2 regions of the Janthinobacterium sp. GW822-FHT07A03 genome follow, and region 1 is predicted to be linked to the other one. Evidence: predicted binding sites of a transcription regulator. Region 1 holds the regulator's gene; the other holds the start of a gene.
The links. The regulator LexA, encoded in region 1, represses DNA repair genes until DNA is damaged. The targets are predictions, from matches to a motif close to ACTGTATNNNNATACAGT.

Region 1 (4,645 bases):
TTTTACCGAATGCCATGTCAGGCTCCTGTATCTAAAATGCGCTAGTCAGAATTGACTGCACTAAAATCAATGATGTGAAACACCAAACTCTTGCTGTTGCGGCTCTTCCTGGCCAGGAAACCCGTGAACTGATACACCCCGCCCAAGCTTGCCTGGCTGAACCTGCCTGAAATTTCGCCAGCGGCTAGCGCGGCAACATCAAACTCGGTCAAACGGGCAATCCCTGCTTCCATCTGCTGCGAACTGTGTTGCAATACTGCATTCACAATCGGCAGCCCTGCCGGGGTATAGCGCAATATTTCGCGCTCGGCAATGATGGCGGTGACTTGTAGCTGGTTCAGCGCACGATCCTGGTCAAGAATTAAGCTGCTGCTGCGGCTGGAGCGGCTGCTGGTGCTTCGGTGCGGTGGCTTTTGGCCGCGTCTTCGCGTTGTACCGATTTCATCATCGGCGAAGGAGCTGTTTCAGCTTTCTTCATTTTAACGGTCAGGTGACGCAACACGGCATCATTGAATTTGAATGCTGTTTCCAACTCGACCAGGGTCTCGTTGTCGCATTCGATGTTCAGGCAGATGTAGTGTGCTTTAGGCAGCTTTTGGATCGAGTAAGCCATTTGACGGCGGCCCCAATCTTCCACGCGGTGAACCGAACCGCCGCGGGTGGTTACGCTGGCTTTGTAGCGTTCGATCATCGCGGGCACTTGCTCGCTTTGGTCCGGATGGACGATAAAGACTATTTCATAATGACGCATGCAAACTCCTTCAGGTCGGATTGATAATCGCCCACCCCGGCGTCAAGACGGGTGTGGGAAGGTCAGCCGAAGATTATAACCGCCTTTTGCAAACGTTTCAATCATTGCTTGCACCAGCGCCCGAAAAGGCCGCGCGCCACCGCACTTTCCGACCGCGGACAAGTATTTCTTGCGAAATTCGCCGAAAACACGGAAATCCCCTTGCATAGTGGACGATACTGTACAAAAATACAGACTGTTCATATAGACAGCATTTCAGTATGCACCCACCGCTCATGATCAAGCTGACAGCACGACAAGAACAAATCCTGAACCTGATCAAGGACGCGATTGAAAACACGGGCTTTCCTCCCACCCGTGCCGAAATCGCCAATGAACTGGGTTTCAAATCGGCCAATGCGGCCGAAGAGCATTTGCAGGCCCTGGCCCGCAAGGGCGCCATCGAGATTTCGCCCGGCACCTCGCGCGGCATCCGCCTGATCGGCGCGGCGGCCGAAGCGCCGCCATCGAAAGTGCCGGCGGCGCTGCTGATGTCGCTGCCCCTGATCGGCAGGGTGGCGGCCGGTTCGCCCATCCTGGCGCAGGAAAACCTGGAAGCGAGCTACAACGTGGACCCGGCCCTGTTCTCGGCCAAGCCCGACTTCCTGCTGAAGGTGCGCGGCTGGTCCATGCGCGACGCCGGCATCATGGATGGCGATTTACTGGCCGTCAAGAAGGTCGACAGCGCCAAGAACGGCCAGATCGTCGTCGCCCGCATCGGTGACGAAGTCACCGTCAAGCGCTACAAGAAGACGGGCTCCGTCATCGAATTGCTGCCGGAAAACCCCGACTTCAAGGTCATTACCGTGTCGCCGGAAGACGAATTCGCCCTGGAAGGCCTGGCCGTGGGCTTGATGCGCAGCTGGCATTAAACGACTGCACACAAAAAGGGCCGCAACAACATGACTGTTGCGGCCCTTTTCATTTGTCCGGCGACTTATACATCGAGTGCCTGGCGGAAATCCTCGAGCAGATCCACCTCGTCCTCGATGCCGACGGAGACGCGGATCAGCGATTCGGCGATACCCATGCTGGCACGCCGCTCGGCACCCATCTCATAGAAGATCGTGTGGGCGACGGGAATGACCAGGGTGCGCGTGTCGCCGAGGTTGCTCGCTGGAATGGCCAGATTCAAACGATTGAGGAAATCGAAGCAGTCGATGCCATCCTTCAATTCAAAGCTGAACAGCGAACCATAGCTGCGGAACAAGTCCGTCGCCAGCGCATGCTGCGGGTGCGACGGCAAGCCCGGGTAATGCACGGCTGCCACGCGCGGATCGGCGGCAAGCATGGTGGCCAGCGCCAGGGCGTTCGAACAGGTACGGTCCATGCGCAAGGCCATGGTTTCCGCGCCGACGGCGATATGGTGCGCCGCTTCCGGCCCCAGCGAGGCGCCGAAGTCGCGCAAGGCCTTGGCGCGGATTTGCGCGATGCCCCACTGCGTGGGCGCCGCTTTTTTGTAATTCTCGAAAATATTCGGATATTGCGTCCAGTCGAACACACCCGTATCCGTCAAGCTGCCGCCCAGGGCATTGCCGTGGCCGCCGATGGATTTCGTCAGCGCATTGACCACCAGGCCCGCGCCCACGGCTTTCGGACGGAACAGGTATGGCGTCGTCATGGTGTTGTCAACGATGTACAAAATACCCTTCTCGCGGCACAAGTCACCGATTTTTGCCAGGTCGGCGATCTGCGTGCGAGGATTGGCAATAGTTTCCACAAAAACAATTCGCGTGGCCGGCGTGATGGCCTCCGCCACGTTCGCCACATCAGTGGCATCGACGAACGACACGCCGATGCCTTGCCCCGTCACCGTTTGCCACAGGCTGTTGGTATTACCAAACAGAAAGGCCGACGACACGACATGGTCGCCCGCGCGCAGCAAGGACTGCACCACGGCGCCGATGGCGCCCATGCCGGTGGCAAAGCACAGGGTCGCCACGCCGTCTTCCATCTTGTTGACCTTGTCTTCCAGCGCTGAGACGGTCGGGTTGCCCTGGCGGCCATAGCGGAAGCCCGGCTCCTTGCCCTGGAAGACGGAGGCGAGCTGGCGCGCGTCGGCGTAACCAAACGCAACGGAAGTGTGCACGGGCTTGTGCAGCGAGCCATGCTCGATGCCCTTGCGGCGGTCGTTATGCAGGATGGTGGTGGTAAAGCCGTAGTTTTTGTTGTTGCTCATAATCAAGTGGCGCGCAAGGCAGCGAGAAATATCAGATAAAAAAAAGCCCGGCCATAGCCGGGCTCCACATCACCCTTCGGTGGTGGCGAGGTTCAGGTTCAGCTGGGAGCGCGGTGTATCTTCGGGCGCTGCCGCCTTCGGATGGTGGCGCGCATACTCCAGGCGGTCCAGGTATTCCTGCGACACGTCGCCCGTCACGTAGATGCCATCGAAACACGATGCCTCGAAGTTGACCAGTGCCGGGTTGACGTCGGCGATGGCCTGCTTCAGCGCGCCGATATCCTGGTACACCAGGTAATCGGCCGTGATTTCGCGGCAGACTTCTTCCGTCGTGCGGCCGTAGGCGATCAGCTCGTCGCGCGTCGGCATGTCGATGCCGTACACGTTCGGGTAGATCACCGGCGGCGCGGCCGAGGCGAAGATGACTTTCGTCGCGCCCGCCTCGCGCGCCATCTGCACGATTTCACGGCTGGTGGTGCCGCGCACGATGGAATCGTCGACCAGCAAGACCACTTTATCCTTGAATTCGGATGGAATCGCGTTGAGCTTCTGGCGCACGGATTTCTTGCGCGCCGCCTGGCCCGGCATAATAAAGGTGCGGCCGATGTAGCGGTTCTTGATGAAGCCTTCGCGGTACTCGATGTTCAGCGCCATGGCCAGCTGGATGGCGGCCGGACGCGAGGAATCGGGAATCGGCATGACCACGTCGATATGCACGCCAGGCAACTCGGTGCGGATCTTCTCGGCCAGGTATTCACCCATTTTCAGGCGCGTGGCATACACGGAGGCGCCATCGATGACAGAGTCGGGACGGGCCAGGTAGACGAATTCGAACACGCATGGATTCAGGCTGGCGTTGTCGGCGCACTGGCGGCTGTGCAATTGCTTGTCGGCGTCGATGAAGACGGCTTCGCCGGGACCGATGTCGCGCACGAAACGGAAGCCCATGCCTTCCAGGGCCACGGATTCGGAGGCAATCAGGTACTCGGCGCCCTGCTCCGTTTCATTGATGCCCAGGCACAGCGGACGGATGCCGTGCGGGTCGCGGAAGGCCAGCAAGCCCACGCCGGCGATTTGCGCCACGGCAGCGTAGCCGCCCTTGACGCGGCGGTTCAGCACGGTGACGGCCTTGAAGATGGCGTCCGGGTCCAGGTTCAGGCCCGTCGTCGCTTCCTGGATTTCATGCGCCAGCACGTTGAGCAGCACTTCCGAGTCGGAGTCGGTATTGATATGGCGGCGGTCGTTCTTGAACATTTCCTGCTTCAACTGTTCCCAGTTGGTCAGGTTGCCATTGTGCGCCAGGGTGATGCCGAATGGCGCATTCACATAAAACGGCTGCGCTTCCTCTTCGCTCGACGAACCGGCCGTCGGATAACGACAGTGGCCGATGCCCGAATTGCCTTGCAGCGAACGCATGTTGCGCGTACGGAAGACGTCACGTACGAGGCCGTTGGCCTTGTGCATGGAAAACATACTGCTGTGATTGGTCGCAATCCCTGCCGCGTCCTGACCGCGATGTTGCAAAAGCAACAATGCATCATAGAGCAATTGATTGACAGGTTGATGGGAAACGACGCCGACGATGCCACACATGGTGTGCTCCTAAACTGTGCTACTGATTTTAAAAAAAATTCAAAATTTCACATGCTGCGCGTAAGCGGCAGGCAGATAAGGCT
Region 2 (4,645 bases), on a different contig from region 1:
CTGCCGTTGTTGTTGGCCGCCGACGTGAAGGCGTACAGAATCTCGGAGAAACCGTGCGCGCCCGGATTGGCCACGCCGATCTTGCCCGGTTCGACCATCACGGAGATCGCCGTGCCCGTCAATACGAGGGCTGGCGTAATCAGGATGGCCAGCGACACCATCTTCATTTCATACGCCTGGATTTTCTTGCCCAGGTATTCAGGCGTGCGGCCTATCATCAGGCCGGCGATGAAGACGGCCAGGATGGCGAACATCAGCATGCCGTACAGGCCCGTGCCCACGCCGCCGAAGATCACTTCGCCGAACTGCATCAGCAGCAGCGGCACCATGCCGCCCAGGGGCATGTAGGAGTCGTGCATGGAATTGACGGCACCGCACGATGCGGCCGTCGTCACCGCCGCGAACAGGGTCGAGGAGCTGATGCCGAAGCGCGTTTCCTTGCCTTCCATATTGCCGCCCGATTGCAGGCTGCTGGCCTGCTGGTCCACGCCCAAGGCCTGCAAGGCAGGATTGGCTTGCTGCTCGGCGCTCATCACGCCGGCCGTCATGACGACAAAGATCAGGGTCATCGCGGCCAGCACGGCCCAGCCCTGGCGCATGTCGCCCACCATGCGGCCGAACGTGAAGCACAGGCCGGCGGGAATGATGAAGATGGCCAGCATCTGCAGGAAGTTCGACAGCACGGTGGGGTTTTCGTACGGGTGCGAGGAATTGGCATTGAAGAAGCCGCCGCCATTCGTGCCCAGCAGCTTGATCGACTCCTGCGACGCGACGGGGCCCATGGCGATTGTCTGCGTCGTCGCCACTTGCGCTTCCATCACGGGTTTGCCGGCGGCGTCCAGCACGGGCTGGCCGTCAGCCGTCACCTTCGGCGTTTCATACGCCACGTGGTCGAGCAGGGTCACTTCCTTGTAGGCGGAAAAATTCTGGATCATGCCTTCGCCCATGAAGACGACGGACAAGGCCAGGGACAGCGGCAGCAGGATATACAGGGTCGAGCGCACCAGGTCAACCCAGAAATTGCCGATCGATTTGCCCGAGCGCGAGGCGAAGCCGCGCACCAACGCGAAGATCACGGCGATGCCGGTGGCCGCCGAAAAGAAGTTCTGGCATGCCATGCCCAGCATCTGCGTCAGATAGCTCATGGTCTGTTCACCGCCGTAGCCCTGCCAGTTGGTATTGGCGACGAAGCTGACGGTGGTATTGAACGAGGAATCGGGGCTGACGGCGCCCAGGCCCTGGGGATTCAAGGGCAGGAAACCCTGCAGGCGCTGCAGGCCGTAGACGAAGACGGCGCCCACGGTATTGAAGACGATCAGGGCGATGGCATAGCTTTTCCAGCCCATGGCCTTGTCGGCGGGAAGGCCGGACCAGCGGTACAGCAGGTTTTCCAGCTTTTGCAGCCAGCCCAGGCCGCGCACGGGGCCATCGCCGGCCACCCTGGCCATGTACAGGCCCAGCGGATAGCCGGCGGCCAGCAGCACCGCCAGGAAGGCCACCAATAACAGTATCGATTGCGTCGTCATCACAGTTCCTCCGCCTTCAGCAGCGCCACCAGCAGGTACACGAGCAGGCCGGCCGAGACGACGGCGCCCAGCACATAAAACGCGTTCATTTGACGCTCCCTAATTTGTCGCAGGCGACGGCAAAGCCGGCCGCCACGACGAAAAACACGGCAATCAAGCCGAGATATACGAGATCCATTCCCACCCTCATTCAGGTTTGTTTTGATAGTGAGCAGATTAGCCAAAAGGGTCTAAAAAATTCGTAAAGACTGGGAAGGCAGCTGTAAACAAGATGTAAAAAAGGCGGCTTTACCGCATTAAATCCATCACAATTGGCGCAAAACCACGCGCGCGGCGCACCGTTGTTGCCCTGGAGTAGCGCTATTGCTCGCCGGACAAGATAGAATGCGCGAGCGTCCGCACAAGGACGCCAAGCCTGCCGCACTGCCCTCCCCCAGTGACGCTGGACGGGATATACTGTATATTCATACAGTTATCGCCGCCGCTGTCATTGCGCCCCGCAGTGCCCTGGCCTGGCGTTCCAACCACTGTCTTTACTTAGCTTGAACACGTATGGCCACTAAAAAACCAGCATCCGACTACAGCGAATCATCCATCCGTGTCCTGAAAGGACTGGAACCCGTCAAGCAGCGCCCGGGGATGTACACCCGCACTGAAAATCCGCTGCACATCATTCAGGAAGTGATCGACAATGCCTCCGACGAGGCGCTGGGCGGTCATTGCACGCATATCGCCGTGACGCAGAACACGGATGGCAGCATCACCGTCGAAGACAATGGCCGCGGCATTCCCGTCGGCCTGCACCCGGAAGAAGGCGTGCCGACGGTGGAAATCGTGTTTACACGGCTGCACGCGGGCGGCAAGTTCGACAAGGGTTCGGGCGGCGCCTACGCGTTCTCGGGCGGCTTGCACGGCGTCGGCGTGTCCGTCACCAATGCGCTGTCGACGCGCCTGGAAATCACCGTCTGGCGCAAGGAAAGCGACGGCAACGGCCTGCATCACATGGTGTTTGCCAACGGCGACGTGATCGAGCCCCTGAGTTCCCGCCCCGCCCCGCGCGACGGAAAAAAATCGGGCACGCGCGTCACGGCCTGGCCCGATGCAAAATACTTTGATTCGCCGAACATCTCGCAAACGGAGCTGCAACGCCTGCTGCGCTCGAAAGCCGTGCTGCTGCCGGGCGTCACCGTCACGCTGACCAACGCGAAGACGGGCGATACGCAGACCTGGCAGTACGCGGAAGGCTTGCGCGGCTACCTGACCGAAACGCTGGCGCAGGTATCGAATGGCGAAACCCTGATTCCCCTGTTCGAAGGCGCGCAATACGCGGGCCCGGACTCGGAAGGATTTGCCGAAGGCGAAGGCGCGGCCTGGGTCGTGGCGTGGACGGAAGAAGGCGCCATCGTGCGCGAATCGTATGTCAACCTGATTCCCACCTCGAATGGCGGCACGCATGAATCGGGCTTGCGCGACGGCCTGTTCGGCGCCGTGAAAAACTTCGTCGAAATGCACTCGCTGCTGCCCAAAGGCGTGAAACTGCTGCCGGAAGACGTGTTCGCGCGCGCTTCCTTCGTGCTGTCGGCCAAGGTGCTGGACCCGCAATTCCAGGGCCAGATCAAGGAACGCCTGAATTCGCGCGACGCCGTGCGCCTCGTGTCGACCTTCACCAAGCCGCCGCTGGAACTGTGGCTGAACCAGCACGTCGATTATGGCAAGAAGCTGGCCGAGCTCGTGATCAAGCAGGCGCAGTCGCGCCAGCGTTCACTGCAAAAAGTGGAAAAGAAAAAATCCTCGGGCGTGGCCGTATTGCCGGGCAAGCTGACCGACTGCGAATCGTCGGACATCGCGCGCAATGAACTGTTCCTCGTCGAGGGCGACTCGGCGGGCGGTTCGGCCAAGATGGGCCGCGACAAGGAATTCCAGGCGATCTTGCCCCTGCGCGGCAAGGTGTTGAACTCGTGGGAGACGGACCGCGACCGCCTGTTCGCCAATAACGAGATCCACGACATCGCGGTGGCCATCGGCGTCGATCCGCACAGCGTGGGCGACTCGCCCGACCTGTCGGGCCTGCGCTACGGCAAGATCTGCATCCTGTCCGATGCGGACGTGGATGGCTCGCACATCCAGGTACTGCTGCTGACCCTGTTCTTCAAGCACTTCCCCGTCCTGATCAACAAGGGCCACATCTGCATCGCCCGTCCGCCTTTGTACCGCGTGGACGCGCCCGCGCGCGGCAAGAAGCCGATGCAGAAAATCTATGCGCTCGACGACGGCGAACTGCTGGCCATCGAGGACAAGCTGCGCAAGGAAGGCGTGAAACAGGGCGCCTGGTCGATCTCGCGCTTCAAGGGCCTGGGCGAGATGAACGCCGAGCAGCTGTGGGAAACGACGATGAACCCGGACACGCGCCGTTTGCTGCCCGTCACGCTCGGTGAAATCGACCACATGGCCTCGGCGTCCCGCTTCAATATGTTGATGGGCAAGGGCGAAGCGGCAGGACGCCGCGCCTGGATCGAGGAACACGGCAATGAGGCGGAGGCGGATATCTGATGATCATCGGCATCGACCTGGGCACCACCAACAGCCTGGTTGCCATCTGGCGCGACGGCAAGGCTGCCATCATCCCGAATGCGCTCGGTGAACACCTGACACCGTCGTGCGTGAGCATCGACGACGACGGCACCGTGCTGGTGGGGCGCGCCGCGCGCGAACGGCTGCAGACGCACCCGCAACTGACGGCGGCCGTCTTCAAGCGCTACATGGGCAGCGAAAAGAAGATCACCCTCGGCACGCAGCAATTCCGCCCGGAAGAGCTGTCGTCGATGGTGCTGCGCGCGCTGAAGGAAGATGCCGAAGCCTTCCTGGGCCACAAGGTCGAGGAAGCCATCATCACCGTGCCCGCGTATTTCAGCGATGCGCAGCGCAAGGCCACGCGCATCGCCGGCCAGTTGGCGGGGCTGCGCGTGGAGCGCCTGCTCAACGAGCCGACGGCCGCCGCGCTGGCCTACGGCATCCGCGACAAGGAACAGGAAAGCAAATTTCTCGTCTTCGACCTGGGCGGCGGCACGTTCGACGTGTCGATCCTGGAGCTGTTCGAAGGCGTGATGGAAGTGCGCGCC

Region 2: a site for LexA is predicted at 1,982-1,999, ahead of AC1RJW_RS10245 (DNA topoisomerase IV subunit B). Genes of this name have one in related genera too.

Annotation. Positions count from the first base shown of each region.
Region 1 is NZ_JBXAKW010000001.1:322,368-327,012, reverse strand. It holds gene rpsR (30S ribosomal protein S18) at 1-16, opposite strand, end outside; gene priB (primosomal replication protein N) at 42-341, opposite strand; gene rpsF (30S ribosomal protein S6) at 362-751, opposite strand; gene lexA (transcriptional repressor LexA) at 1,027-1,662, shown strand; gene AC1RJW_RS01460 (cystathionine gamma-synthase family protein) at 1,728-2,969, opposite strand; gene purF (amidophosphoribosyltransferase) at 3,039-4,562, opposite strand; gene AC1RJW_RS01450 (CvpA family protein) at 4,602-4,645, opposite strand, start outside.
Region 2 is NZ_JBXAKW010000003.1:140,529-145,173, forward strand. It holds gene kdpA (potassium-transporting ATPase subunit KdpA) at 1-1,526, opposite strand, end outside; gene kdpF (K(+)-transporting ATPase subunit F) at 1,526-1,615, opposite strand; gene AC1RJW_RS10245 (DNA topoisomerase IV subunit B) at 2,079-4,076, shown strand; gene AC1RJW_RS10250 (molecular chaperone HscC) at 4,076-4,645, shown strand, end outside.